DNA from 4 places in the Psychrobium sp. MM17-31 genome. Region 4 is predicted to be linked to each of the others. Evidence: predicted binding sites of a transcription regulator. Region 4 holds the regulator's gene; each other region holds the start of a gene.
What was found. The regulator sigma-54, encoded in region 4, starts transcription at its own class of promoters, with help from an activator protein. The targets are predictions, from matches to a motif close to GTTGGCACGNNNNTNGNNT.

Region 1 (7,727 bases), on a different contig from region 4:
TGCTCAATTTTGGGCTATCTAGCGCGATTTATTGAGGCTTTATGCATGTAAACAACCGTTTCATCAGAAGCTGCAAGAACTTTGCCACGACGCGTTTGTAATAACGCTTTAATTTTAATGATGCCGCGGTCGAGTTCTTTTAGTGCAAAAGTGGTGTTTTTGGTTGGTTTGCCATAGGGCTTTTCATTGATTAAAAGCTGAATGAGGTAATCGTCAACGGCATCGTGTGTCGCACCTATACGAATGTTTAATTCGCCGGCATTGCTGCGAATAGAATCGCCATTGGTTGGTGATAGCACGGTAATGTTAGCCACAGCTTTTTTCTCAGGTTTTTCCACTTCGATAGGTTTAGGGATTGGCTGAGTAGCTCGAGTGTTTATTGGCGGCAGCTTGGCTTTTTTAGCTCCGGGAAAGGGTTTGTCTGAGTAGGTTACAGTGCCGTCTTTATTGACCTTTTTATACACAGTGAAGGCCGATACCGTTAGCGTTAAGCTCAGTAAGATAATGGCGATGAGATATTTATACATAACGGCAGTTTTTGTTGATTATACATTGTCTTTAATAATGCGCCTTAACTGAATATTTTTCAAACTGGCACAAAAAAGCCTGCAAAGTTGCAGGCTTTTTAAGAAATGCGACTTAACGATTAAACGCTGTAGTACATTTCAAATTCAACTGGGCTAACTGCAAGGTTTAGGCGCTCTACTTCTTGCGATTTCAGCTCGATGTAAGCTTCGATAGCGTCTTTAGAGAATACGCCACCTTCTGTTAGGAAGTCGTTATCTGCTTTTAATGCTTCTAGTGCTTCAGCAAACGACTCAGCAACTGTTGGAATTGCTGCTGCTTCTTCAGCTGGTAGATCGTATAGATCTTTATCCATTGCATCACCTGGGTGGATCTTGTTCTTGATACCGTCAAGGCCAGCCATTAGTAGCGCAGAGAACGCTAGGTATGGGTTAGCTGTTGGATCAGGGAAGCGAACTTCGATACGACGTGCTTTTGGTGATGGTACAACAGGTATACGGATTGACGCACTACGGTTACGCGCTGAGTAAGCTAGCATTACTGGCGCTTCGAAACCAGGAACTAGACGCTTGTACGAGTTAGTTGACGCGTTAGTGAAAGCGTTTAGTGCTTTAGCATGCTTGATGATACCGCCAATGTAGTAAAGTGCTGTTTCAGATAAACCGCCGTACTTGTCACCAGCAAATAAGTTTTGACCATCCTTTGCTAGAGACATGTGACAGTGCATACCGCTACCGTTGTCTTGTGAAATCGGCTTAGGCATAAAGGTCGCAGTTTTACCAAATTCGTGCGCTACGTTGTGAACTACGTATTTGTAGATTTGAATTTCGTCAGCTTTGTTAACGATAGTGTTAAAGCGACATGCAATTTCGTTTTGACCAGCGGTTGCTACTTCGTGGTGATGTGCTTCTACTACTAAGCCCATTTGATCCATGAGCATACACATAGCACTACGGATATCTTGTGAAGAATCTACTGGAGATACTGGGAAGTAACCGCCTTTGATCGCAGGACGGTGACCTGTATTGCCTTCTTCGTATTCAGTGTTTGAGTTCCAACATGCTTCTTTATCGTCGATTGAGTAAGACGCACCATTGATATCGTTTTTGTAACGAACATCGTCAAATAGGAAGAACTCTGGCTCTGGGCCAAATAGTACATCGTCAGCGAAGCCAGCGCTGCGCATGTATTCTTCAGCGCGTTTAGCCACTGAACGTGGGTCGCGATCGTAACCTTGTAGTGTGTCTGGTTCTAAGATGTCACAACGGATGTTAAGTGTTGGGATGTCGCAGAATGGGTCTAATACCGCAGTAGAAGCATCTGGCATCATTACCATGTCTGAGTTGTTAATTGCTTTCCAACCAGCGATTGAAGAGCCGTCAAACATTTTACCGTCTTCGAAAAAGTCTTCGTCAACTTGGTGAGCAGGAATACTGATGTGCTGCTCTTTACCTTTGGTATCAGTGAAACGTAAATCGATAAATTTCACGTCGTTTTCTTTAATTAACTCTAGAACATTCTCAATAGACATTGGGTGTTTCCTCTTAACTAATTTTATTTAGGCGATTACTTTTTGAGATAAAAATAATTGCACCAATGATTCAACTACAGCCGTTAAAGCCAATATTGTGCCAACAGTTTAAGTATTTGATAGTAATTGATTTATTGTTTTTAGAGTGAAGTGAATGTGTTGTTTTTGCACCACATTGATCAGTTGGTTGCACCATATTGGTGCGAAGGTGTTGTTCCTTATTCAACTGCTACAAATTGGTGCGGTGTGTACTGGTTCAATATTCTCGTCACAATCTGTGGTTAGAATGCTAAATAGATAGCTTTTGAGGTGACAAGTCTGTAGAATTTGCCGCCTAATTTTTGTACCAGACGCAATGCGCGGCTGGTATCCATGGTTTTGAATAGTCAGGCTGAGCTGATTATTCCTATTTAGGCGAAATGTATGTCAAATAATATTACTGATATCAGCAAGTTGCGTAACGTTGCAATCATTGCTCACGTTGACCACGGTAAAACGACTCTGGTTGATAAACTGTTAGCACAATCTGGTACGGTTGAGTCTCGCGGCGAAGCCGAAGAGCGCGTAATGGATTCAAACGATCTTGAAAAAGAGCGTGGTATTACCATCTTGGCAAAACCAACGGCCATTAACTGGAATGATCACCGCATCAACATCGTAGATACTCCAGGACACGCCGATTTCGGTGGTGAAGTAGAGCGTATCATGTCGATGGTAGACTCGGTATTACTACTAGTAGACGCAGTTGATGGCCCTATGCCACAAACGCGTTTCGTAACGCAGAAAGCGTTCGCGCAAGGTTTGAAACCAATCGTTGTTATTAACAAAATTGACCGTCCAGGCGCACGTCCTGATTGGGTTATGGATCAAATCTTCGATCTATTCGATAACCTAGGTGCAACTGACGAGCAGTTAGATTTCACGACTGTTTACGCTTCGGCACTAAACGGTTGGGCAACGATGGATGCCGACGAGCCAACAGATAACATGAATGCGTTATTCGATGCGATTCTAGAAAACGTATCTGCACCAGATGCTGATCCTGCTGGCGATTTCCAAATGCAAATCTCACAGCTAGATTACAACTCTTACGTAGGTGTAATCGGTGTTGGCCGTATCAAGCGCGGTGTAGTTAAGCCAAACCAACAAGTTGTTGTTTCTATGGCTGACGGTTCTACTCGTAAAGGTAAAGTGGGTACGGTAATGGGTTACTTAGGCCTTGACCGTATGGAAGTTGATGAAGCACATGCTGGTAACATCGTAGCTATCACTGGTTTAGGCGAGTTAAAAATCTCTGACACTATCTGTTCAGTTGATAACGTAGAGCCATTACCAGCGCTATCTGTTGATGAGCCAACAGTTACCATGACATTCCAAGTAAACAACTCACCGTTTGCCGGTAAAGAAGGTAAATTCGTTACTTCACGCAACATTCACGAGCGTTTAGAACAAGAACTTGTACACAACGTAGCATTACGCGTTGAGCAAGGAGACGATCCAGATAAGTTCCGTGTATCTGGTCGTGGTGAGCTTCACTTAGGCGTATTAATCGAAAACATGCGTCGTGAAGGTTTCGAGCTTGCGATTTCTCGTCCAGAAGTAATCATCAAAGAAGTTGATGGCGTGAAAATGGAGCCAATGGAAAAAGTTACCGTTGATATCGAAGAAGAGCATCAAGGTTCGGTAATGGAGAAGTTGGGTCTGCGTAAAGCGGTAATGAACAACATGCAGCTTGACGGTAAAGGCCGTGTACGTATCGATTTTGATATGCCTTCACGTGGTTTAATCGGCTTCCAAACTGAGTTTATGTCATTAACGTCTGGTTCTGGTCTTCTATACCACACGTTTGAAGAGTACGCAGAGCACAAAGGTGGCGACATCGGTCAACGTCAAAACGGTGTACTAATCTCTAACGCGACTGGTAAAGCACTGACTTACGCACTGTTTAACCTACAGCAACGCGGTCGTCTATTCACCAACCACGGTGACGAGATTTACGAAGGTCAGATTCTAGGTATTCACAGCCGTGAAAACGACTTAACAGTTAACGCGCTTAAAGGTAAGCAGCTAACTAACGTTCGTGCCTCTGGTACTGATGACGCGCAAGTTCTAACGCCGCCAATCGTTTACACACTAGAGCAAGCACTAGAGTTTATCGATGACGATGAGCTAGTAGAAGTTACACCAGAAAGCATCCGTATTCGTAAGAAGCTATTAACGGAAAGTGATCGTAAACGCGCAAGTCGCGGTTAATCACTAGCTAACCTGAGCTAAACTAAAGAGGCCGACATTATGTCGGCCTTTTTTATTGTGCGGGTTTTAATACAGTTAATTCATTTGCGGCATATCGCAATCTTCGAGATGTTCAGCCCATTCGATGGCTGCTTGGTAATGTTTGTTAACGGTTTCAATAGGAACGCGTAACTTCATGGCTTCGCGCTCAGACTGATGCCAGCTGCCGCGCTCTAAATATTTTATAGTTCTAAGGGCCATACTGATTGGCGATTGGGATATGTCGTCTTCGTCGTGTAGTGTTTCACAAATTGCATCATCTAATGATAAACGTTCGGTAACATCGCGCATTGGAATATCGAGAATGGCGTCGATCAGTGAAAACATTCCCACCATAAAGGCTTGATCGCAAAACTTAGGCGCGATTTCATTAATAATGCTCTCGCAGAATTTGGCGCGAGTGGCACAAATTTGAATGAGTTCAGGCGGTTTTTCTTGCGCTAGAACAGCCGTAAAAAACAGTGAAATAAGCTCTTTGAGCTGCAGTTCACCCATGTAAGTGATGGCTTGTTTTACTGAAGTGATTTTCCCTTTGATGGGGAAGATGCCAGAGTTGACGTAGCACAACAGTTTATAAACCAAATTGCAGTCGCGCTCTAACAGTTCTATGACTTTTTTATGGTTGATGTTGGGTTTACTGACTTCGTTAAATAGCATCACCAATAGCATTTGTGTCGATTCTATTTCTTGGCTTTGCTTCATTTCGGGTTGGCAAAAATAATAGCCTTGAAACAAATGAAATCCCATATCGACGGCTTGTTGGTATTCCTCTTGTGTTTCGACTTTTTCTGCCAGTAATTTTATCTTGGTCTTAGCGAGTAATTCTGTCACCAAGGGCTCGATTGTTTTGAGCGGCGTGTGTTGAATATCAAACTTAATGACCCGAACAACGGTTAAAAAACGTTTCCATTCAGGCTTGTAGACAAAATCGTCAAGGGCTATAGAGTAGCCTGATTTTACTAGCTCCTTACACACCTTAAACACTTCATCAGTTGGGCGAACGTCTTCCAAAATTTCAATGAGGATTTCGTTTTTAGGCAATAGAAAAGGTAAGCGTTTTAATAGGGATTCTTCAGAAAAATTGATTAATGCGCGTTTACCGCAAGTAAAAGGGCGAATCCCTTTGTTGAAGTAGGTTCGGCCAATCAACTTGGAAGTCGCTTCGTGGTGATCGGTATTTTCAGGATAGGCGTTTCTAGGCCCTTCCCGAAAGAAGAGCTCATAAGCAGAAACTTGTTGCTTTCTGTTTAAGATAGCTTGCCGTGCAATGAAAACGTCCATAACCAAACCGAAATTAAGGTGAATTTACAACCTAAGATAATTATTTAGTATTGTAAACCGTTAGTACCTAAATCAATGGTCTAATCAGCCGATGAGTGGCTATTCGACAAATATCGCCATTTCCTCACCGATTTGTTTACGCATTTCCATTAGTTTGATGGCTGTGGCGTGTTGTTTCTTGTCTTCGTCGCTCTCTGGAGTCCAAGTAGGCACTTGAATAGACTCTCCGTGCTCGTCGACTGCTACCATAATCACGATACAGTGAGTGGTAAGTCGTTTATTAAGAGACTTTGGATCACAGGCATTTACTTCTAGTGCAATGTGCATTGAAGACTTTCCGGTGTAAATGACCTTGCCAGTCACCTCAACTAGGCTACCGACGTGAATCGGCGATACAAATCGAATGCCACCTGCATAAGCCGTTATACAATAGCGACCACTCCAGCCAGCAGCCGTTGCGTAGGCCGCCAAGTCAATCCATTTCATTACCGCACCGCCGTGTACCTTGCCGCCAAAATTAACGTCTTGAGGCTCGGCTAAAAAGCGCAATGTAAGTTCGCGTTGTGGTTTATTCATGGAATTTCCTTGGACTGTCGGATAAGCAGGTTTAAATAATCTTATGATCTAATGGGGGAATTTACTAGTAGCGGCTTACAGTGAAACAAAACCTTCAGACCAGTGAGTCTTATCTAATGGATATTCATCAATATAAAATCCACTCTTGCCGATGTTCTCATCACTTGTGATGAGCTGTGGATAATCTACGAATCCGCTTTCTGTGATGAGCTGATTAATGGCAGCAATGGCTTTTTCGCGAGATTGATAGACGCCAATAATTTCACGTCTTCAGTATCACTATCAACAACATGGAGATGCTGTAGGATAAATACGTTATTCATTGGTTGCTGCGGTTTTATTAAAGAAGCAATTTAACCATAACGAAAATAAAATAATTGCGCCGCCAATGACAAGACGAGTTAAGTCCTCATCGCGATTCCAAATGAGAATATTAACCACCAAGCCTGCAGGCACTAGGGCGTTATTCATTACCGCTAAGGTGCCAGAGCTAACGAGGGTAGCACCTTTATTCCACGCGAAATAACCAAGACCTGAGGCGATAACACCAAGGTAAATCAAAATGCCCCATTGCGTATTGGTGGTCGGCAGTTTTTCTGTATTGCCAAAGAGGGCGAATAAAAATAGCGCGACAATAAAAGCGCCAATGTAAAACAAACCAAATACGGTGGATTGCTTAATATCGTCTGGTTGTGATTCCATCACTCGCTTATACGCTACTTGGCCTAAGGCAAAGCTAATGTTAGCTCCTTGCACTATGGCAAATCCCAGCAAGAAACCATCGTTAACGCCTTGATACTTTATGGTCATCGCGCCAAAAACTGCGGTAATGGCACTGATTAAAAAGCCGAATGAAAATCGCTTATGGCTGATGTCGTAAAACAAGGTGACATAGATAGGAGTTAGTACGGTAAACAGCAGAACCTCTGGTACCGACAAATACAAAAAGGATTGATAGTAAAAACAATACATCAAGCCGAGCTGCACTCCGCCTATGGCCATAATTTTTAGGGCTAACGGTTTGGCAACATTGCGCAGTTTAAGCAATGGCAGAAATAACACCATAGCCAATGCAATTCGGGTTAGTGCTGAAAACCAAGCATCAACTTGGCCTGCGAGATAAACGCCAATTAAACTAAATGAAAAGGCCCAAAGGATGGTGGTGGCTACAAGATAGTTCATGGCGTTTTAATCATTTTATTCGACAATGAGTTGGTCGATTTTATTAGGTACGCCATTAACTTTATCGGCATCTGGCAGTGGAGAAATCACATCGGTTATTTTTGGCCACACTTCACTGAGTTCGGCATTTAATTCTTTAAATTGCTCTTGACCAGTTGGTAGCTCATCTTCTTGAAAAATGGCATCAGCAGGGCACTCAGGCGCACATAAATCACAATCGATACAATCAATTGGGTTAATCGCGAGAAAGTTAGGTCCTTCGTGAAAGGCATCGGCAGGACACACGGCAACACAGTCGGTGTATTTACAAGCAATACAGTTGTCGGTGACTACAAAGGCC
Region 2 (7,727 bases), on a different contig from region 4:
AAAGCCAATCCAATCGACGTCTACTTCAACTTCACGGCGTGATGGCTTATCAAGTAAAGTACATAAAGTTAGTGATTTAGGCTCACGAAGCGTTAAAATTTCCACGACCTTAGACAGCGTGTTACCCGTATCAATAATATCTTCAACGATAATAACGTCACGGCCTTTAATGCTTTCAGTCAAATCTTTTAAGATCTTCACATCACGCGTACTTTCCATGCTAGAGCCATAGCTCGACACCGTCATGAAATCCATTGATAACGGTAAATCAACAGCACGACTCAAGTCAGCTAAAAACACCACTGAACCGCGTAATAAGGCTACCATTAATAGGTTTTCAGAATCTTTATAGTGAGCTTCGATTTGCTTGCCAAGCTGTGCAACTTTATCAGCAATTTCTTCTTTAGAGATCATCACTTCGGTAGTGTGTTTAATCATCATGGTTCCTAGGGAGTTTTAGACAAGGCGATCCTAGCTATTAACGTCTGACAACGCTAATAGCCAACACACAGTTGTGATCGTGATCACACTCTATTTTTCGTGCATCCACGGCAATACTAATGTCTGCTCGATATTAAGATGATCGAGAATGCGCGCCACCATAAAATCGATAATCTCTTCTAGTGTCTGCGGCTTATGATAGAAACCGGGAGCAAGTGGCATCAAGGTAACGCCAAGGCGGGATAAGCTCACCATGTTTTCTAAATGCAATGTCGATAGTGGGCTTTCGCGCCAAGCAATCAACAGCTGACCACGCTCTTTCATTACCACATCGGCGGCACGTTCAATTAAATTATTGCTCGCACCGTGGCTAATCGCCGACAGCGTCCCCATCGAACACGGGCAAATCACCATTTGTTTTGGCGATGATGAACCTGACGCTGGCGCGCTAAACCAATCGCTTTTTTCAAGCAACTGTATTTGTGAATCTTTGGCAGCAAAATGCTGATTTAAAAAGTCTTGCGCTGCTTTATGCTCTTGTGGAATGGCTAAGTCTGCTTCGGTAGCCAACACAATTTTCGCCGCATCAGACAATAATAAATACACCTGACTATTGGCTGCTAACAACTGCTGCAGCAAGCGCAAACCATAAGGCGCGCCCGATGCACCTGTGAGGGCGAGAGTAATTCGGCGGTCAAAGTTTGCCATTAGACAGTCTCCTTGAGGGCAAGTCTATCGAGTAGTTTTTGATGAATGCCACCAAAGCCACCATTACTCATCACAAGTAAATGGTCATTTGGCTCAGCAAGCTCAACAATACGCTCGACCAATTTCTCAAGATCACTCTCAATAACTGTCATTGGCGCGTTGTCAGTGACCATATCGCGCATATCCCACCCAATATCACTTGGCTGATATAAGAAAATTGCATCTGCTTCGCTCATGGAATTAAACAAGGTATCTTGATGAACGCCCTGCTTCATTGTATTTGAGCGAGGCTCTAAAATCGCAATAATTCGCTGCTGTCCAACCTTGGCACGCAAACCTTCCAGCGTGGTGTGAATAGCCGTTGGGTGATGAGCAAAATCATCATAAACCGTCACCTTATTAACCACACCGCGTGTTTCAAGACGACGTTTAGCATTAACAAAGCGTGACAGTGAATCAATCGCCTGCCCAGTACTCATCCCAACATGACGCGCAGCGGCAATCGCCATCATCGCATTTTGGACGTTGTGCTTACCAATGAGATCCCAGTCAAGCTGACCAACAAATTTTCCTTGATAGCACACTTTAAAACTTGAACCATCAGAGTTAAGTAGTTCATAAGACCAGTCACCATTGTGTCCCATGGTTTGAGTTTCACTCCAACAGCCCATGGCGAGTACTTCTTCAGATGATTTTGTCTCCGTTGGCGAAATCACCAAGCCATTGGAAGGCACCATGCGAATCAAATGATGGAACTGACGCTGGATCGCCGCTAAATCAGGGAAGATATCGGCGTGATCAAATTCTAAATTGTTAATCACCAGCGTACGGGGACGATAGTGAACAAACTTAGAGCGCTTATCGAAAAACGCGCTATCGTATTCATCAGCTTCAACCACAAAAAATGGCGCTTCGCCAAGTTTCGCTGACACGCCTAGACACTGCGGCACACCACCGATCAGAAAACCAGGGCGTTGATCGTTATCTTCTAAAATCCATGCCACCATACTGGCGGTCGTCGTTTTGCCATGGGTGCCAGAAAGCGCAATCACCCAGCGATCTTTTAATAGGTTTTCAAGTAACCATTGTGGTCCCGACGTATAAGGAATGTTGCGATCGAGCATAAACTCAACACAAGGGTTGCCGCGACTCATGGCATTGCCAACCACAACTAGATCAGGAGCAGGCTCTAACTGACTAGGATCATAACCTTCAATTAATTCAATACCGCTTTGCTCAAGCTGAGTGCTCATTGGTGGATAAACGTTGGCGTCACTACCTGTGACTTTAAAGCCCAATTCACGGGCTAAAATAGCAATGCCGCCCATAAAGGTGCCGCAAATACCTAAAATGTGGATGTGTTTCATAGAAATTTAATCATAACAATCATTAAGGCGCATCATAACAAGGGAGCGTTTGATAATCAGCAAAAATAAAAAAGCCCGCATCAAATGCGGGCTTCATATCTTATAGGTAGTGACTGAATAAGAAGTTAACTTCCTTTAACAGTCACAAACTCTGGATAGGCATCGATGCCACAATCGGCCACGTCCATGCCTAAATACTCTTCTTCTTCACTAACTCGAATACCCATGGTTTTCTTAAGTACTAACCACACTACAAAACTGGTGCTAAATACCCAAGCGAAGATAATCGCGGCGCCTAACAATTGGCCGCTAAAGGTTGCATCACTGTTGCTAAATGGCACTAACATTAAGCCAAACAAACCAGCAACACCGTGGACAGAGACAGCACCAACAGGGTCATCGAAACAAATTTTGTCGAGCATTACGATTGAGAACACCACTAAGCCACCAGCAAGTAAGCCAATCAATGCTGCAACAGGTAATGAAGGAGATAGCGGATCAGCCGTAATAGCCACCAGACCGGCTAATGCGCCATTGAGGATCATGGTTAAATCAGCCTTGCCCCATAAAATACGACACACGATTAATGCACTGATTGCGCCTAACGCTGCCGCGCTATTCGTGTTAACGAAGATCTTCGCTACAGATGACGCATTTTCCGCATCCGAGACTAATAATTGAGAGCCACCGTTAAAACCGAACCAGCCCATCCATAAGATAAAGGTACCAAGAGTAGCCATTGGTAAGTTAGAACCAGGGATCGGGTTTACTTGGCCGTTTGGACCATACTTACCTTTACGAGCGCCGAGTAATAACACACCAGCTACAGCGGCAGCTGCACCAGCCATGTGGACAATACCTGAGCCAGCAAAATCAACGAAGCCAAGTTTAGACACGAAACCACCACCCCAAGTCCAGAAGCCTTCTACTGGGTAGATAAAGCCTGTCAGTACCACAGTGAAAATTAAAAATGCCCACAACTTCATACGCTCAGCCACCGCGCCAGAAACAATCGACATTGCCGTTGCCACAAAAACAACTTGGAAAAAGAAGTCTGACTCTAGTGCGTGATCCGCGCCATCAGCCTGCGTGCCAATAAACGTAGATAATGTTGGTAGCCAGCCACCTTCAGCATTATCAACGTACATAATGTTGTAACCCACCAATAGAAACATGGTACAAGCAATGGCATATAAACAAATGTTTTTGGTTAAAATCTCTGTGGTATTTTTAGAGCGCACTAAGCCTGCTTCTAGCATGGCAAAACCCGCAGCCATCCACATGACTAACACCCCCGAGATTAAGAAATAAAATGTATCTAATGCGAAGCGCAATTCGGTAACCGTTGCACCCATTTTTGTTAACTCTTCCATCATGACTCCTTACAGCGCGTCTACGCCAGTTTCACTGGTTCTAATACGGATTGATTGTTCGAGGTTGGTGACAAAGATTTTGCCGTCGCCGATTTTTCCGGTATGTGCAGCACTGCAAATGGCTTCAACTACACGATCAACATCGTTGTCATCGCAGCCAATTTCTAGCTTCATTTTCGGGAGGAAATCTACTTGGTATTCCGCGCCGCGATATAATTCGGTATGTCCTTTCTGGCGACCAAAGCCCCTTACTTCAGACACCGTTAATCCCTCGATGCCCGCTTCGCTAATCGCGTTTCTCACATCATCTAGCTTAAATGGCTTAATGATGGCAGTTATCAGTTTCATAGTTAGCCCTTATAGTTTTAAAAATAAATTGTTTAGCTAACCAACGAATAACAAGAGCCGTACCAAGTTAGTAACTTGTTGTTACCAAAGATAATTAACCAAGATTAACTCATAATAGCCCTTAACTTTCGCACCAAATTGGTGCGTTGATTTTACCTTTTGCGCCAAATTCGAACTTTGTCTTAATATCTTCAAAAATCCCTTTTAAAGTGCTAAACCAAGACATAAACTCGATTGAACAATTTAAACAAAAATAATAAAGACAAAGGATTTTAGTAATGAGTTATACACGCCGTAAATTCCTGTCCACCATTGTGGTCAGTGCTTCTGCAGTTGCTCTAGGTGGTCTTGCTGGTTGTGGCGGTTCGTCAAACACCTCAGTGACACCAACGCCAGCACCAACTCCGACACCAACGCCAAAACCAACAGGCCTACAACCTAGCGCGAAATTTTTCCCGCAATCATTAATGTCGGGGGATCCTAAACCTAGCAGTGTGATTTTATGGACACGCGTAGAAGACAGCGCAGCAGATGACATAAAAGTGCAATTGCAAGTTGCCACTGACAAAGAGTTTACCGACGTGCGCGTCGATGAAATGCTTAACGCGTACAAAGACAATGACCATTGTTTGAAAGTACGTGTCACAGATTTAGACCCATACACCACGTATTACTACCGCTTCGTGTACATTAATGACGATATTCAATACGTGACTAACGTTGGCCGCACTAAAACCGCGCCTGAAGCCAGCGCCGATCAAGCGGTTAAATTTGCCTTCGTAAGTTGTCAAGACTATGTAGGCCGTTACTACAATGCCTACCTATCTATTCTCAACCAGCCAGAGCTAGATTTCATCGTTCACTTAGGTGACTACATTTACGAAACAACTGGCGATCCTGAATTCCAAAATGTCGATGGTCGCTCAGTGTCATTCACCGATACCGACGGCGCAATTAAGATTGGTCAGGGTGATAAAGCCTATTACTCAGCGCAAAGCATTTCGAATTATCGTGAACTATACAAAACTTATCGCAGCGATGAAGTACTACGTGAAGTACACGAAAACTTCCCAATGATTGCCATTTGGGATGATCACGAATTTAGTGACGATAGCTGGCAAAATGTTGCAACGTCATTAGATGGCGCAGCTGATGAGAAAAACTTAGTTCGCAAACAAAATTCAGAGCGCGTTTACTTTGAATACATGCCAATTGATCATGAGCACGCCAGCGATAAGAGCATCGATTTAGGCAACGGCGAATTAGCAATTAGCGAAGACCACCTATTCCCGAATACAACCATTTACCGCGACTTTGAATTTGGTAAACACGTAAAACTGTTAATGACCGACTTTAGAACTCATCGCCCAGATCACCTGATCCCTGAAGACGCTTTCCCAGGCACTGTGGTTATGGATGAAGCGACAACATCGGCGGTCATTGCCCAAGCGAAAAGCATTCCATTAGCAAACGCTAACGCATTTGTTAAAGCCACTTTTATGGCTTATGTTGATATCGATGCACCAGAGCATAATGTCCTTAAGAACGTGCTTACCGATGTTGTTGCTGGATTATATAAAGCTGATTACATGTCAATTGTTGGCGATGATGAGCAAACAGCCGCAACTAAAGGCGCTGCAATGGCCAGCAAAGTAGTTACTGGTAAGTTAGTCGTTGATTACCTCAATGAAATCATTAAACAACTTCCTGCATCACTCAAAGCGATTTACAACATCGATGTGTTAAGTAGTGATGGTTTAGAGCGCGGTATTGCCTACATGACCTTAGGTAAAGCATCGCTGTTCTCAAAACTAGGCAGCCGCTACATGGTCATCAAAGACGTGTTTGATCTGTACGCGGGCTACAAAGCTTCACTTGATCCAGCATCGCAAAATGCTTTCGGTGACAAGCAAACTGCATGGTTAAGTCAGGAAGTAATGACGTCGACGGCAACATGGAAAATTATGGGCAGCTCAGTATCATTTGCACCACTGATTTTCGATTTAAGTAGTGATCGCGTGTCAACAGGCGTTCCTCAGCTTGAAGGCATGTTCGACTCAGATGCAATCCCAGATCTATTCAAAAATCGTTTCTACGTAAACGTCGATCATTGGGACGGCTTCCCGCAGGCGAAAGCCAAGCTTATTAATGATCTTCTAAGTGCAGCAGGCGTGATTACGCTGTCTGGGGATGTGCACGCTAGTTTCGTCGCAACTCAAGCCCCGAGCAGTGTCACAGGGCTACGAGGCACTAACTACACAGCATCTTCCATCTCATCAGGCACTCAGGGTAGCTTTATCGCAGATGCGTTAGCGGGATTAGCGACTTCATTATCGCCTGAATCAGCGGAAACCTTTGCGGCATTAAATCCGTTCTTTAATCTATTAACCAAAACAGCTACGACGCGTGATGACGTTCCGACAACCATATCGTCATCAGAGCTGTGGAAACACGGTGTTGGAATCGTTACAGCGACAAGTGATACCTTTACAGTAGATTTACACCAATTCCCGACACAGGACGGCGATACTAACTACATCACCACAAGCTTCTACGATAATCGCGAAACATTTTTAGAGGCAGTTGAAGTAGAAAGTACTGTCACTAAAAATCCAGTTTAGTTAAAGTAAACTGACCTAAATTAAAAAACGCGCTGATAGCGCGTTTTTTTATGGGCAAAGTTCACAAGCTAGCCACGTTGAATATAGTCAAGCATCAACAAACTGTTGTGGTATTTCTCGCTGATAGCAGTCAATGGCATACTGCACAACGTTTAATAGCACCTCTTTTCTATGCAAAGTAACCTCATGGGTTTGCTTGCAATCGTCTCTAAAAATCTCCTCCAATAGCAACTCACCTAAATAATAGAACTCTATTCCTATTCCGTCTCTGCCAGCAGAAATGTCACTAGCAATTATTATTTTTAAGTCCTTTAACTTCATCGCTTATTTCCATAAAAAATGCCAACGAGCAAAGCTGGTTGGCATTTTTATTATTGCGTTATTAAACCGATAATTTAGGTTAACTTACCACAACACTGCTTGTATTTCTTACCTGAACCACAAGGACAAGGTTCGTTACGACCAACCTTATCAGTCTCGCGAATCACAGTCTGCTGGGCGTGTTGACCGTGGCTCTCGTCTTCTTCATGCGCGCTTGGGTGTTGGTATTCAAGCTCTGTCGCTTCTTGCTGACGACGCTGCTCTTCAACCGCATCTACATCTTCTTGTGTTTGCACCTGAATCTTAGATAACAACACAATAACGTCGGTTTTTAGCGACTCTAGTAGATCTTGGAATAACTCAAATGACTCGCGTTTAAACTCTTGCTTAGGATTCTTTTGCGCGTAACCACGTAAGTGAATACCTTGACGCAAGTGATCCATCGCTGCAAGGTGATCTTTCCATAAACCGTCTAGGGTTTGTAGCATTACAGCTTTTTCAAACTGACGTAATACATCGCTACCAACCATTTGCTCTTTTAACTCGTA
Region 3 (7,727 bases), on a different contig from region 4:
AATTGTAGGAAAGAAGGCGCTTAAACCACAGGTAAAAGCGCCTTAGGTAATCAGATTAATTATCTGATTTGTAAGATAGTTTGTGACAAGGTTTGGTTAACCTCTAGTGCACGAGAGTTGGCTTGGAAGTTACGCTGTGCAGCAATCAAATCAACTAATTCAGTAGTTAAGTCAACGTTTGCTTGCTCTAGGGCGGCAGACTTAATAGTACCAAATGTGCCGCTATCACCTTCACCAGCTAATGGCTCGCCAGAACCTTGACTCGCTTTCCAAGAAGTATTACCGATTTGCGTTAAGCCTTGCTCATTTCTAAAGCGCGCCATAGCAACACGGCCAAGAGGTTGTGAACTACCATTACTGTATGTCGCTTTCACCAGTCCGTCTGGGCCAATTTCAACACCAGTTAATCGACCAACCGTTAAACCATCTTGCTCAAGAGAAGTTACCTCAAAACCTGAAGAGAACTGCGTTGGCCCTTCAAGACGCACATTAACGTTTTGCGTACCATCAGCACCAGAGCTATAAACACCTGCACCTGGAGTACCTAGCGGCTCTAATACAATATCAGGATTCGCAGGCTGTTGATAAACACCGCTATTAGTGAAGTTAACCACCGCACCAACATGATTAGTACCCGCTGTTGCAGCAGTTAGGTTAGTGGTCGGCGCTACAGCATCAACTTTTTTACCGTCAACTGCCGTGAACATCGCCCATTGATTCGGCGCAGTATCATCTTTTACAAAATAACTAGTTTGAACATGTGCTTCACCCAAGGAATCGTAAATAGTAATGGAAGTTGAGTGGTTGTAAGTCGCTGGATCTGAAATATCAAAGTTTGCAACCGTTTTGCCTGTCGCGTTCGCCGGTAAGTTAGCCGCCATGTTCACCATACCCGTCTTAACCGGCACACCTGCAGTTTCAGGAATTTGCATACCTGATGTCGATGTCAAATTAATGGCAGCCGATGTACCGTCATTATTTACAGGGTAAGTTTGTAAATAATTGCCGTTAGAATCAACGATAAAGTTTTCATTGTTAAGCTTAAAGGCACCAGCACGAGTAAAAGTTAGATCTTTAGAATCTAAACCATCAGAAGTAACAAAAAAGCCTGGACCTGTAATCGCTAAATCTAACGCGTTATTAGTAAATGATAAACTACCTTGATGGAACTGCTGCGCCACTTGCGCCGTAGTTACACCGTCACCCGCTTTAGTACTTGAGTTAGTAAATAAAGAAGAGGCGTATACATCGGCAAACTCTGCGCGAGATTCTTTAAAACCAATAGTGTTTACGTTAGCAATGTTATTTGCAGTAACATCGAGATCCTTCTTCGCTGCTGAGATACCACTGAGTGCAATATTAAAAGACATGTTCGAATCCTCTTCTTAGATTAACTTTCGGCAACCGCTAATACTTCAGATAGCGAAATATTGCCGAGCCCTCTTAAATTTAAAATAACGCCGTTGCTGCCATTGCCAAGATTTACACTTGATACATGACTATAAGTTGATACGGCTAAATCTTGTTTTTCACCATCTACAGTACCAGTGGCCTTAATGGTATAATTACCTTCTTTTACTTGGTTGCCATCATTGTCTTTGCCATCCCAAGAAAATTCGTTGTTACCCGGATTTTGTTTACCGATGTTGATTGTGCGAATTAACTCGCCAGCTTCGTTCTCAACATTAACGATGACATCACCACTTGAAGATGCTGGCATACTAATTACTGCATCAACTCCTTCATTGGCTGGTTTATTTGACACATTTGTAGGAATAAGTACTTTCTGACCAACTAGCGTCGATGCTTGTAACGCCTGCGATGACGTCATTACCGTATTCAAGTTCTCGAACTCTTTAGTCATGGTATTAATACCTTCTACGGTACTAATAGACGCCATTTGCGACAGCATCTGATCATTATCAACTGGCTTTGACGGATCTTGCTGTGATAACTGCTGTGTTAACAACTTAAAGAAATCTTCTTGGTTGAGCGTTTGGTTAGAGCCATCGTCAACTTTATAAGGCTCTTCTTTAACTCGCAGAGAGTCTAAATAAGCATTACCTGTGTTTACTGTAGTCATTTAGTCTCTCCTATCTGCCAAGTTGTAATGTTCTCATTAGCATTTGCTTTGCCGCATCTGCTACTTGAACATTGGTTTGATATGAACGTGAAGCTGAAATCATATTGGCCATTTCTTCCATCACATTAACGTTTGGTTTATAGATGTATCCGTCTTGATCAGCCATTGGATGATTAGGGTTGTATTCCATCTTGAGTGGATCTTTATCTTCTACAATACCCAGCACTTTAACCTTAACCGATTCTTCCTGTTGCCCTGCGGCAGCTTTTTGCATTTCGGCGGCAAAAACTGGATGACGACCGCGGTATGTCTGCTCAGCACTGCTGCTAACACTGTTAGCATTGGCCAAATTTGATGCGGTTACATTTAAACGCAACGACTGTGCGCTCATGCCAGAACCAGCGACATCAAAGATATTATATAAACTCATGATCCTGTTCCTTTAATAGCTAATCTTAAGCTTTTGAACTTGCCGCCTAAGAATTGCAAGCTCGATTGATACTCTAATGCATTTTGCATATACAAGTTTCGTTCCACTTGTACATCTACCGTATTTCCATCGCCAGTATCAGGCTGTGTTGGCACGCGAAAAGCCTCACCAGAAGTATCTTTAGTGGTGATATTAAAATGTTTATCGTGTGTTCTCGCCATACTAGTCGACAAGTTTTGTTTAGCGGATTTCATAGCGGTGGCAAAATCTAAATCACGCGCTTTGTAATGCGGAGTGTCGGCATTAACGATGTTACTCGCCAACATTTCGGCACGTCTTGAACGCACACCTACTGTGTATTGGGAAATACCCAGTGCCTTTTCAAATGAAATCGCCATATTTTTGTCTCTGTTACGGTTTGTAGAGATAAAAGCAAGCGATGTGCCAATATGAAGAAGATATAAAAAAAGGGCAATAATAGATGCCCTTTTTGGAAATGAATTACGGTTTAAACAGCTTGGTAAACGATGCCTGACGAACAGCGGTTCATCTTGAAATCATCAGTTAAACCATTGATAGATTCTGATGCGCCAAGCATTAAATAGCCTTCTTTATTTGTCACCTTGGCAAAGTTGGCGAATATTTGCCGCTTCACTTCCGGCGAGAAATAAATAAGCACGTTACGACAAAAAACAATGTCAAAACGACCGAGTAGCGCGAAATTGTCGAGTAAATTAAACGAGCGAAACTTCACATGACGTTTCACTTCATCCTTAATCACATAACAATTATCTGACGATGGATTAAAGAACTTGCGTAAGCGCTCAGGCGACAAACCACGCGACAGCGCTAATTTATCGTACTCACCCTTATTACAATGCGCCAACATACTGTCAGAAATGTCAGTACCCAATATTTCAAAACCAAATTTTAATGCGCCAGGGTTCTTTTCTTTATACTCTAAGCAGGTCATGGCAATAGAATAAGGCTCCTGCCCTGACGAGCTTGCCGCCGACCAAATTTTCAATGGTCGGCCAACTTTCGAAAATTCTGGCAACAAACGCGTAGTCAAAATATCAAATGGATATTTATCTCTAAACCACAGTGTTTCATTGGTAGTCATCGCATCGATAACGGTAGAGCGCAATGCACGTTCGTGAATCATCATCGCCTTTTTAACTAGCTGCGATAACGACTCACAATTTGTTTCACTTAACAGAGGTGATAAACGACTGCGCACTAAATACTGCTTACTCGCGCCAAGCACAATACCGCAGTGCTTCTCTAAAAATTTACAAAATTCCGTGTATTCTTGAGGTGTTAAATCTGCTTTATTCACTCGTTATGTCCCGAGCAGGCTCAGAATGTAAGATGTTAATATTTCGTTCAACCGCGCCCGCTAAATCATCCGGATTGAACTTGGCAATAAAATCATCGGCGCCAACGTTATCAACCATCGCTTGGTTGAATACGCCACTAAGAGAAGTATGAAGGATCACACGTAGGTCTTTCAATTTGTCTTTAGTACGAATTTCAGAAGTTAATGTATAGCCATCCATCTCTGGCATTTCAATATCTGAAATAAGCAAACCAATTTGTTCTGTAATTGATTCTTCACACTCTTCGCTGATTTCTAACAGCTTATCCAACGCTAAACGTCCATTCTTAGCTTCGACAATTTCAAGACCAAGCGGCGTTAACGCGCGTTTTATTTGATTAAGCGCTACCATAGAGTCATCGGCGATCATAATCTTCTTAGAAGTGCCTTTAACAATAGCTTTTGCATCTTCCAGCACCTCATCGGTCATTTCGTCTTCTGGTGGAGCAACTTCCATTAAGATCTTCTCAACGTCAAGAATTCCCACCATGCCATTATCGACTTCAGTTACCGCTGTTAGATAGTTGGTTTTACCCGACCCTTCTGGCGGCGGCATGATTTGTTCCCAATTGAGGTTGATAATGCGTTCAACAGAATCCACCAAAAAGCCCTGAATTGAGCGATTGTACTCTGTAATAATAATGAAGCGGTTTTCGATATCATCGATCATACGGCCACCAGTGGCCATACTTAAATCGATAACAGAAATGGTTTCACCGCGAATATGAGCTATGCCGCGAACTTCTCGCGCAAGGTTAGGTAATGAAGTAAGACGAGGACATTGGAGAACTTCCTTAACCTTAAATACGTTAATGCCATAGCGCTGCATACCGTTGAGCTTAAACAGCAATAGCTCCAATCGATTTTGTCCTACAAGTTGCGTTCTTTGATTTACTGAATCCAGGACACCGGCCATAATAGCTCCATATAATAGACAGTTAGAGAAAAGGGTTCGTTTATGCTAGATTCATCCATGAATGTTATTGTGGCCTGCACAAGCTACCTACCATGTCTACGAACAATACATTTAATACAATGATTAATTAAATAAAATATAGTGACTTATGAATAGTGTCAAACAAAGTAATCAAATTAAGCATTATATGCAAATACCACGTTTCCTAATCTTTCTATCGGCCGTCTTTGCGTTTGTTTTAGCAAAAAATGTTGCCGCTAACACAATGTCTGTTCACGAAAAAATAGAAAACCAAATACATGCCTATATTAAAGGAAAAATCGAACAATCACCCGATAAAAAATCAGAAATTACTATTTCCCCCATCGATAGAAGAAAAAAGCTGACATCTTGTGGCAATAATTTGGCAATAGCCCTGTCGTCGAAGCGAGGTATTAGACGCAACAACACAGTCAGTGTTTCTTGCCCAAATGCATGGCGAATTTTCGTGCCTGTACAAGTTAAAACGTTAAGCCCAGTGGTTACAGCTCGGCAAAACCTTGCCGTTGGCGAGCTACTGACAGTCCAAAACTTAGTCATTGAATATGTCGACACATCAATGGTCGTTGGCCCTGTTGTCTATAAAATCGAAGATATCGCTGGCTCTAAAGTTAAGCGTTACATCCAAGGTGGACGCCCGTTGCTGGCTAATCTCATCTGTATGGTGTGTAAAGACGAGCAAGTAAATATCACTGCAAAAAATGGCTCACTGCAGATTAAATCTACAGGGGTTGCCTTAAATGACGGCAGTCGCGGCCAAAAAATTTCCATCAAAAACAATAGTTCTGGTAGAATCATCGAAGCGACTGTGGTTGCAGTAGGCCACGCAGAAATAAATTTAAAAAAACGCTAAAGTTTCTTAAAGCCCCGCCGATAGAGGTTTTGAAGAGGAATATTAATAGTAGAGGCTATTATGGCATTGGATATAAACAAACTAGCAGGCAATCATAGTCAACAACTTGACAAATTGAAAAGTCAAGCACAGTCAAAAACCGATCAGGTAAAGCAGCAAAATGTGCAACAACAAGCGCAAACAGCGGCACAGGCTAAGCCAGAAGCAAAAGATTCAGTATCTTTGACACAACAGGCACAGCAGTTGCATAACATTCGAGAGAAGTTAAACAATACTTCCTCGGTAAACCAAGAGAAGGTTGAAAGTATCCGCAAAGCTATTGCAGCAGGTGAATACAAAGTTGACCCAGATAAATTGGCAGCAAACTTGGCAAAATTCGAGGGAGATCTAGAGAAGATCTTTTAAATGAATAATGAAAAACTACTGTCTTTATTAACTCTTCAGTTAACACACGTTAAGCAGCTTGATAAGCTGCTTAACGACGAAACCCAATCTCTTGTCGAGCGCGATCACGAGCTCATCGCATCACTAGCTCAAAGCAAACAACATCTTATGCAGCAACTCGAAACCATCGATGTTGAACTGTCATCCTACGCTGAGCAAATTCCACAAAGCGAATCAGCGTTAGCGCTTAAAGATGAAATTACCGACCTCTTAGCCCAGTGCCATACTAAAAATCTCGCCAATGGCAAAGCCATCGAGTTAAGCATCAATAGTATCGAGCGACTACAAGGGGCACTTATTCAAAAACGCAGTGGCAATGCCATGACGTATAACGCCAAAGGTAAAACACGCGCTGGTTCAGCGTCTAGTGGCTATATTTCTGCCTAAGCCTGCACAAGGAGAAAATGATGTTGAGATTATTAACCGCGATAGTCACTACCGTTTTACTTTGGGGCTGCACATCGTCATCGCAAGTTAAATACTACCAAGAAGCACCTAAAGAATTCGCCAAGTTTTACGCTACTGGTTATGCCCCAATTAATAGCCAAATGGGCGAGAATAAAACCGAGCGCATATTACAAGCGATAAAAGCATCGAAGCTTGAAGCCTACCGCGAATTAACAGCGCAGGTTCACGGCCATCAAATTGACGGGCAAACACAATTGTCTGAGCTAATGGTGGCTAACTCATCGCTTAATGCCTCAGTCCAAGGACTTATTCGCGGCGCTAAAGTGATCAAGAGCTATCCAGTTAGCGACGAAATCTATGCCACCGAATTAGAGCTCGATTATAAAAACCTCTACTTGCTTTACAACTCGACAGCTATGCCTCGTCGTATCATTAACGAGTAATTGTTATGAAAGCTATCGCACTCTTAAGCTGTTTATTATTAACCATTAGCACCAATGTTGCCGCGCAGTGGTATGACGCCAAAGGACGCGCACCTATTGTTAATGGTGATGAAGATATTGCCCGTAATATGGCGGTGCAAGATGCGATAAAACACACCCTGCTCTTTACAGGTGCACAAGTTAATTCTATCAGTCAACTTTCTAACGGCTTACTAAGCTCAGATCGGTTTGAAGTTCGCTCAAGCGGCAGCGTCAGAGATTTATTACTCATTAGCGAAGAAATCGTCGATGATACGATGATTGTCCACATCCGCGCCGATATCGTGGCAAGTAAAACATCTTGCCACGCGTCTAATACCAAGAAATATGTCGCGCTAACAAAATTCCCCCTCCGTAACAGACAGCAAGCTGTCGTCGGCGGTATTTTTGAGCTAGGCAGCGAAGCGGCTTATCAACTGTTTGAGCAGATGTCATCATTCAATGGTAGCTACGGCGTAAGTCAACTATTACCAATTAACCAAGTAATTGCCCCAAATTACCAGCCTTTTGTGACTGACCAATCAAATATGTCGGCGCCGCAATTACTAGCAGCACAAACCGATAGCCAATATCTATTGAGCGGCGAAGTCAAAGATGTGTCTATCGCCCGCCCGACATCTAAATGGTTTGGCATCGCCAATAACAATCCACTGCGTCAATATATTGCTACCTATACCTTGTTTGATGGTTTAAC
Region 4 (7,727 bases):
TACCACAATAATAATTAGTGATTGCACACCAACAACATAAAGCTGCTTAATTAATAAAGGTAATATTTTAAATCCGCGCCCCGACGGTTTTAAGGCGCCAAATAACATCGCCCCTGCGCGGCCTAATCCGGCAATGGTAGACAAACCATTGCGGCCTAGATTTGCAATAGTGTTAAGTAACATGATTTAGCAAATCCTTCTTATAATCTTCACTTGGAAAATGGAAAGGCACTGGGCCATCTGGGTTACCCTGCATAAACTGAACAACCTGAGGAGACGTTTCACCGCGCAACTGCTCTGGCGTGCCATGAGCAATAACCGTTTTATTAGCGATGATGTAAACGTAATCGGCGATACTTAGTACTTCATCAACATCGTGAGAGACCACAATTGAAGTCACGCCTAAGGCATCGTTTAACTCTTTAATCAGGCGAACGATAACACCCATTGAAATAGGATCTTGGCCAGTAAATGGCTCATCATACATGATTAAATCAGGATCCAATGCGATGCTTCGCGCTAACGCTGCTCGTCTTGCCATACCACCAGACAGCTCTGACGGGAACAAATTAGCTGCACCACGTAAACCCACGGCTTCGAGTTTCATTAACACGACTTTGCGGATAATTGATTCTGGTAAATCAGTGTGCTCACGAATTGGAAACGCCACATTATCGAACACACTAAGCTCGGTGAATAATGCACCAGATTGGAATAACATGCCCATCTTGCGGCGCACCTTGTAAAGCGCTTTGCGATCGATGCCCACTAACTCCTGGTCGTTAAACTTAATTGAGCCAGAACTCGGTTTAATTTGTCCACCGATAAGGCGTAGCAGCGTGGTTTTCCCTATCCCACTCGGCCCCATAATGGCCGTTACTTTGCCACGGGGCACAGAAAGATTAATATCGTTATAAATCACTCTATCTTCACGACTAAAGTTCATCGCAGATATTTCGATTATATTATCTGTTTGATTCAAAAGTGTATTGTCCTTAATGACGCGGTATTTTTGCCTATTACTTGCTGTTAATTCACGAGAGTATAGACAAATGCAATGAATGAGCAGTGCTAATCTCAAGAATTTTAATCGATTTTCCAACAAGGGTACAATGAATGTTGATTATATCCTATGTCGGACACGGTCTACGACCGCAAAAATTTTAAATAATTCGCATAAAATGATAATTATTTAATTGTCACAGATTGTAAAATGACTTTAACCCGCCGTTATTTGTTCGTTATTATCTGAGTTATCGCAAAATAACCTGTTTTTATACTTTATTTTTAGCAACTAAATAGGGACAATTACTGCTTTATACGCTGAGGACTACCTTCTCCCCATGACATTCCCTGAATTAGGCAGTAGTTTTGCCATCTTACTTGCTGGTCTCGTCGGATTAATCTGGAGTGCCGATAAATTTGTATACGGCGCAGCAGCAGTAGCCCGTAACTTCGGTTTACCGCCACTAATCATTGGTTTAACCATAGTAGCAATGGGATCGTCAGCGCCGGAAATCATGGTCGCCTTTACCTCAGCAATGGATGGCAACAGCAATACTGCAATAGGTAATGCGCTGGGTTCTAACATAACCAATATTGCATTGGTCCTTGGTATAACCGTATTACTGCAGCCCTTGGTTGTTCATTCACAGCTGCTTAAACGCGAACTACCTATTCTACTGCTTGTCACATTAATCGCGGCCTACATGCTGTGGGACCAAACCTTAACCTTTACTGAAGGCTTAGTGTTAATCATCTTATTTTTCACGACCATTGGTGGCCTGTGTTGGTTAACGCTACGTGATAAAAAACATAAAGATCCACTGCTAGAAGAAGCCCAAGAAGATGTCCCAGAAGGCGTATCAAATGCGATGGCTGCATTTTGGGTGATTTTAGGCATGGTAATGCTGCCTGTCGCTTCCCATTATGTCGTAGAAGGCGCTAGCGACATTGCCCGCTACTTTGGTTTATCTGAACTCATTATTGGCTTAACTATTATCGCAATTGGCACCAGCTTGCCAGAACTCGCCGCGTCAATTGCCAGTATCAAAAACAATGAACACGACCTTGCGCTTGGTAACGTCGTAGGTTCAAACATTTTCAACATTCTCGCCGTATTGGCAATGCCAGCACTGTTTAACCCAGGTGGATTCGATCCAGAAGCGGCAACTCGCGATTTATACATGGTTGTCGGCCTTACTGCGTTATTATTCTTAATGAGCTGGCATCTTTTTGGTAAGCGTAAAATTACTCGACTTGAAGGTGGTATCTTATTTGCCATATTCATCGCTTATCAATTTTTACTATTTGGTTAACGAGAGATTTTTATGGCTACAGCGCAAGAACTATGTCAGTGGGGAAAATCAGTTATAGAAACTGAAATCGCCGCACTCAACGAAGTCACTCAATACGTCGACGAAGCCTTCGCACAGGCGTGTCAGTTGATACTAGACTGCAAGGGCAAAGTGATAGTGATGGGCATGGGCAAGTCAGGCCATATTGCCAACAAAATTGCCGCGACATTAGCCAGCACAGGTACGTCATCGTTTTTTGTTCACCCTAGTGAAGCTAGCCATGGCGATCTTGGCATGATCAGCCAAGATGATGTCGTGTTAGCCATTTCCAATTCAGGTACCTCAGCAGAAATTCTTACCTTGTTTCCAGTGATTGAGCGCGTAGGCACACCAGTTATCTCGATGACAGGCAACCCGCAGTCAGCGATGGCAAAACTCGCCCAGATTCATCTGTGTATCTCGGTTTCGAAAGAAGCTTGTCCATTAGGCCTTGCGCCTACCTCAAGCACCACAGCAACCCTAGCAATGGGGGATGCCCTTGCCGTTGCGCTACTGCAAGCTAAAGGATTTACCGCCGATGATTTTGCGCTATCTCACCCCGGTGGCGCGCTCGGCAAGAAATTACTACTCCGCGTTATGGACATAGCCCACACAGGCGATGAATTACCACTAGTTAAAACTGATACCAGCGTCAGTCACGCACTAGTAGAAATTTCAGAAAAAGGCCTCGGTATGACAGGTGTCGTAGACGAACAAGGTAAGTTTATCGGCATATTCACCGACGGTGATTTACGCCGCACACTCGATCAACGCATCGATTTTCACACGACTAGCATTGCGCAAGTCATGACTGAAAACCCAACAGTTCTAACTGAAAACGTCTTGGCAGCTTCTGCACTAAAAACCATGGAAGAATGCAATATTAACGGCTTTTTCGTGTTAGAAAATGACAAGCCTGTCGGCGCATTAAACATGCTAGATATGGTTCGAGCGGGAGTAATGTAGTGAAGCAAGTCGAAACTATTTACGGCACCATTAACGAGTCAGCTTGGATTAAGGCGCAGCAAATTAAGTTACTGATTTGCGACGTAGATGGCGTGTTTTCAGATGGCCGTGTCTACATGGGCAATGATGGTGAAGAGCTTAAAGCCTTCCACACCAAAGACGGTTTTGGCGTAAAATCATTACTCAACGCAGGCATTGAAGTGGCTATTATCACGGGTCGTAAATCAAAGATTGTTGAAAATCGCATGACGGGCCTTGGCGTTAAATACATCTACCAAGGCCAAAGTGACAAATTCGCCGCCTACCAAGAGCTGCTAACTAAATTGAACTTAACGCCAGCCCAAGTGGCCTACATTGGCGACGATGTTGTCGATAAAATCGTGATGGATGATTGCGGTTTAGGTGTCGCAGTAAATGATGCCCATCCTTTATTGCTCAACGACTGTGATTACACCACGTTCACACCGGGTGGCTTTGGCGCAGTGCGTGAGTTAAGTGATTTAATATTGGCGAGTAATGGCCAATTGGAAAATGCCGAAGGCATGAGTGTATGACGAGAATTATTGTATTAATCGGGCTTTTCTTTGCCTCTTGTGCGCTGTTTTTCTACAACCCGTTTTGGTCGGTAACTGAAGAAAAACAAACGCCAGCACAAGATGTTTATTTGCCAGATTTTACAGCCAAAGACATGACACTAAGACGCTTTGACGAACAAGGCGCACTCGAGTCATTAGTGAAAGCCGAAAAAATGGAATACTATGACGATAGCGTGACGACCTTTGTTAAGCCAAGTTATGTTATTTATCCTAAAAATGGTGCTCCCCATTGGAAGATCGATGCAGATAACGGCGTATTCGATCAAAACGATCGCGTGATACTCAATGACAATGTCATCATTAGCTCAACAGATCCAGAGCAATCGTTGAAGCAAATTAAAACCTCTTATTTGGAGGTTAATTTAACGACGATGCAAGTCACTAGTGACAAAAAGATTATTATTGAAGGAACACAATACAACGCCACCGGAATTGGCTTAAAAGCAGATCTCAATCTGCGACAATTTGAATTAATTAAAGATATACAGGCAACCTATGAAACTATTACGCCTTAGTGCCCTATTGTTAGTTGGTGTGTTAACACAAACCAATGTGCACGCGTTAACAGACGATTTAACCAAAAAAGCGGAAATTAGTGCCGACAATCAAAATATCGATATAGGTAGAAACATTGCCATCTACAAAGGCAATGTACGTATTACACAAGGCTCAATCAATATCAGCGCCGACTACCTTGAAGTGTACAATCACGGCCGCCGCGGCGAAGAAGTCATGGTGTTTAGTGGCAAGCCAGCGAGCTTCTCGCAAACGATGGATGATGGCGCGAAGATCTCTGCCCAAGCCAAAGACATCCGATTTGAACGCGCCAAAAATCTTATCAAAATGTCAAAAAGCGTTTCAGTAAAATGGGGCGAGAATACAGTGAGTGGCGACGCCATCAACTACGATATTGAAAAACGTATTCTCAATGCCGACGGCAACCCAAAAAACGACGAACAAGTGACTACGGTGCTACAGCCTAAAGAAGAGCCGCAGCCTAAAGAAGACAAGCAGCCTAAAAAAGACGAAAAAGAATAAATGAGCAAACTCAGCGCTTCACATCTAGCAAAAAATTACTCTGGCCGTCAGGTTGTAAAAGACGTCAGTTTAGAAGTATCCAAAGGCCAAATCGTTGGCCTACTCGGTCCTAATGGCGCCGGTAAAACAACGACCTTTTACATGGTTGTTGGACTTGTACCAAGCGACAACGGCCAAGTGACTATTGGCGATACCGATATGACGTTGATGCCAATGCATTTGCGTGCGCGCCAAGGCATCGGTTATCTGCCGCAAGAGTCGTCAATCTTTCGCAAGCTCACTGTCTTTGACAATATTATGGCGATCTTGCAAACCCGCAAAGATCTCAACAAGAAACAGCGCCTAGAAAAGCTAGAGAGCTTACTCGATGAGTTTCACATTCAACACATTCGTGACAGTTTAGGGATGGCACTCTCTGGTGGCGAGCGTCGCCGCGTCGAAATCGCCCGCGCCCTTGCCGCTGATCCCGAGTTCATTTTACTCGATGAGCCATTTGCAGGCGTCGATCCCATCTCGGTAATTGACATAAAACAAATAATCGAGCAATTAAAGAACCGTGGTCTCGGCGTATTAATTACCGACCACAATGTACGTGAAACCCTTGATGTGTGTGAGTTTGCTTATATCGTTTCTCATGGCGAAATGATTGCCCAAGGCAAGCCCGATGAAATATTAGCCAATCAAACTGTAAGAGATGTTTATTTAGGTGAGCAATTCAGATTATAGTAGTAGGCAGCTGTCACAGTAAGAAAAACAATAACGGATATAGATGAAAGCGTCATTACAGTTAAAATTAGGTCAGTCACTCACTATGACCCCTCAGTTGCAACAAGCAATTCGCTTATTGCAACTATCAACGCTCGACCTGCAACAAGAGATACAAGAAGCACTCGACTCAAATCCGTTACTTGAAGTAGAAGAAAACTTTGAATCAAACGACAAAGCCGACGCATCAACAAGCGAACAAAAATCAGAGGAGTTCAACAACAACGACGATTTTGAAGCGCCATCCGATGCCAGCTCAATAGATACCTCAGAAGCCCTTGATCAAAACAGCGTGTCAGATGAATTACCAACTGACACCACTTGGGACGATTACATATCTTCAGGTCCAGCGGCGCCAGTTTCATCTTCAACTCCTGGCCCAGATAGCGATTTTGTCTATCAAGGTGAAACCACTGAAAATCTACAAGACCATCTAATGTGGCAAGCTAACCTAACGCCATTTTCAGATACCGATCGCGCTATCGCTTTTGCCATTATCGATGCCATTGAAGAAACAGGTTACCTCACACAAGATTGTGAAGACATTCTACAAGCAATGTCAGATCCTGAAATTGAACTAGACGAAGTAGAAGCGGTTTTAAAACGCGTTCAACACTTCGATCCTATCGGCGTAGCAGCACGCACTCCAAGCGAATGTTTGGCTATTCAGCTCAAGCACATGCCAGATGACACCGAATGGCGCGACGAAGCCATTATGCTGGTCGAAAACTACATGGAAATGCTGGCACTACGAGATTACCGCACCTTAGCCCGCAAAACCAAGCTCAAAGAATTACAGCTTGGCAACGCCATCAAGCTAATTCAAACCTTGAACCCGCATCCGGGCACAACGGTTGTTAAAGAAAAAGAAGAATACGTCATCCCAGATGTTTCTGTGAAAAAAGTAAAAGGGCGCTGGAAAGTCGAACTCAATCCAGATTGTATGCCGAAGATTCGCGTCAACGAGCAATATGCGGCGCTGTCTAAAACCAGCAAAACCAGTGGTGACAGCCAGTTTATTCGCGGTCATTTACAAGAAGCAAAATGGTTTATTAAAAGCATCGAAAGCCGCAACGAAACACTGCTAAAAGTAGCCAACTGTATCGTTATGCAGCAACGCGGCTTCTTTGAATATGGCGAAGAAGCCATGAAGCCGCTAGTATTAAATGACGTGGCCGAAGCAGTAGAAATGCACGAATCAACCATTTCTCGTGTCACCACTCAAAAATACATGCACACTCCACGCGGTATTTTTGAACTTAAATACTTCTTCTCTAGTCATGTAAGTACGGAGAATGGTGGCGAATGCTCATCCACCGCCATTCGCGCTATCATCAAAAAACTGGTGGCAGCGGAAAATCCTAAAAAGCCATTGAGCGATAGCAAAATTGTAGATTTGTTAGCGGAACAAGGGATCAAAGTAGCTAGACGTACTATTGCAAAATACCGCGACGCGCTATCTATCCCACCGTCCAATCAAAGAAAGAGCTTGTTGTAAGCTCTATTACGGAGGATACACTTTATGCAAATTAATTTATCTGGTCATCACGTAGAAATTACCGAATCTCTTCACGAATACGTACACAGTAAATTTAGCAAGCTTGAGCGACACTTTGAGCACATCAATAACGTGCACGTCGTTTTGAATGTAGAAAAGCTCCAACAAATAGCCGAAGCAACCCTTCATCTCAACGGCGGTGAAGTCTTCGCTCAGTCATCTCACGAAGATATGTACGCCGCCATCGATTCCATGGTGAGCAAATTAGACCGACAAGTGATCAAACACAAAGAAAAACTACAACGTCACTAATTTACAATTCGATTCTAAAGGCCCATTTTATGGGCCTTTTTAATGTCCAAACCTTCGTCTTGCTTTGCCGCTTTCAGCACTATGATGGGCTCACAATGATAAAAATGTGTAAATATTCATGAATACTCAGCAATACATATCCCCGGTTCACCGTTTTATCATCATCTTTGCTATCGTCTTCGCAGGCGAAATCATTTTCAGCTTACCTTTTCATAT

Region 1: glnA (glutamate--ammonia ligase) is a predicted target of sigma-54. The motif match lies at 2,143-2,161, and genes of this name have one in related genera.
Region 2: MHM98_RS02930 (P-II family nitrogen regulator) is a predicted target of sigma-54. The motif match lies at 4,286-4,304, and genes of this name have one in related genera.
Region 3: flgB (flagellar basal body rod protein FlgB) is a predicted target of sigma-54. The motif match lies at 2,944-2,962, and genes of this name have one in related genera.

What each region holds. Positions count from the first base shown of each region.
Region 1 covers NZ_JAKRGA010000006.1:96,819-104,545, forward strand. The annotation lists gene MHM98_RS16915 (DUF4124 domain-containing protein) at 15-527, opposite strand; gene glnA (glutamate--ammonia ligase) at 647-2,056, opposite strand; gene typA (translational GTPase TypA) at 2,480-4,309, shown strand; gene MHM98_RS16930 (EAL domain-containing protein) at 4,385-5,629, opposite strand; gene MHM98_RS16935 (acyl-CoA thioesterase) at 5,729-6,205, opposite strand; gene MHM98_RS16940 (hypothetical protein) at 6,391-6,528, opposite strand; gene MHM98_RS16945 (carboxylate/amino acid/amine transporter) at 6,521-7,387, opposite strand; gene fdxA (ferredoxin FdxA) at 7,403-7,727, opposite strand, start outside.
Region 2 covers NZ_JAKRGA010000001.1:659,026-666,752, forward strand. The annotation lists gene hpt (hypoxanthine phosphoribosyltransferase) at 1-438, opposite strand, end outside; gene MHM98_RS02915 (flavin prenyltransferase UbiX) at 532-1,149, opposite strand; gene mpl (UDP-N-acetylmuramate:L-alanyl-gamma-D-glutamyl-meso-diaminopimelate ligase) at 1,149-2,516, opposite strand; gene MHM98_RS02925 (ammonium transporter) at 2,642-3,889, opposite strand; gene MHM98_RS02930 (P-II family nitrogen regulator) at 3,899-4,237, opposite strand; gene MHM98_RS02935 (alkaline phosphatase D family protein) at 4,516-6,858, shown strand; gene MHM98_RS02940 (hypothetical protein) at 6,946-7,179, opposite strand; gene secA (preprotein translocase subunit SecA) at 7,254-7,727, opposite strand, start outside.
Region 3 covers NZ_JAKRGA010000001.1:446,548-454,274, forward strand. The annotation lists gene flgE (flagellar hook protein FlgE) at 60-1,370, opposite strand; gene MHM98_RS01970 (flagellar hook assembly protein FlgD) at 1,391-2,083, opposite strand; gene flgC (flagellar basal body rod protein FlgC) at 2,094-2,513, opposite strand; gene flgB (flagellar basal body rod protein FlgB) at 2,510-2,911, opposite strand; gene MHM98_RS01985 (protein-glutamate O-methyltransferase CheR) at 3,022-3,852, opposite strand; gene MHM98_RS01990 (chemotaxis protein) at 3,845-4,807, opposite strand; gene flgA (flagellar basal body P-ring formation chaperone FlgA) at 5,073-5,699, shown strand; gene flgM (flagellar biosynthesis anti-sigma factor FlgM) at 5,760-6,104, shown strand; gene MHM98_RS02005 (flagellar protein FlgN) at 6,105-6,530, shown strand; gene MHM98_RS02010 (LPP20 family lipoprotein) at 6,551-6,994, shown strand; gene MHM98_RS02015 (flagellar assembly protein T N-terminal domain-containing protein) at 7,000-7,727, shown strand, end outside.
Region 4 covers NZ_JAKRGA010000002.1:846,061-853,787, forward strand. The annotation lists gene mlaE (lipid asymmetry maintenance ABC transporter permease subunit MlaE) at 1-183, opposite strand, end outside; gene MHM98_RS08345 (ATP-binding cassette domain-containing protein) at 173-946, opposite strand; gene MHM98_RS08350 (calcium/sodium antiporter) at 1,344-2,318, shown strand; gene MHM98_RS08355 (KpsF/GutQ family sugar-phosphate isomerase) at 2,331-3,302, shown strand; gene kdsC (3-deoxy-manno-octulosonate-8-phosphatase KdsC) at 3,302-3,856, shown strand; gene lptC (LPS export ABC transporter periplasmic protein LptC) at 3,853-4,413, shown strand; gene lptA (lipopolysaccharide transport periplasmic protein LptA) at 4,394-4,936, shown strand; gene lptB (LPS export ABC transporter ATP-binding protein) at 4,937-5,662, shown strand; gene MHM98_RS08380 (RNA polymerase factor sigma-54) at 5,706-7,199, shown strand; gene hpf (ribosome hibernation promoting factor) at 7,224-7,511, shown strand; gene MHM98_RS08390 (MFS transporter) at 7,630-7,727, shown strand, end outside.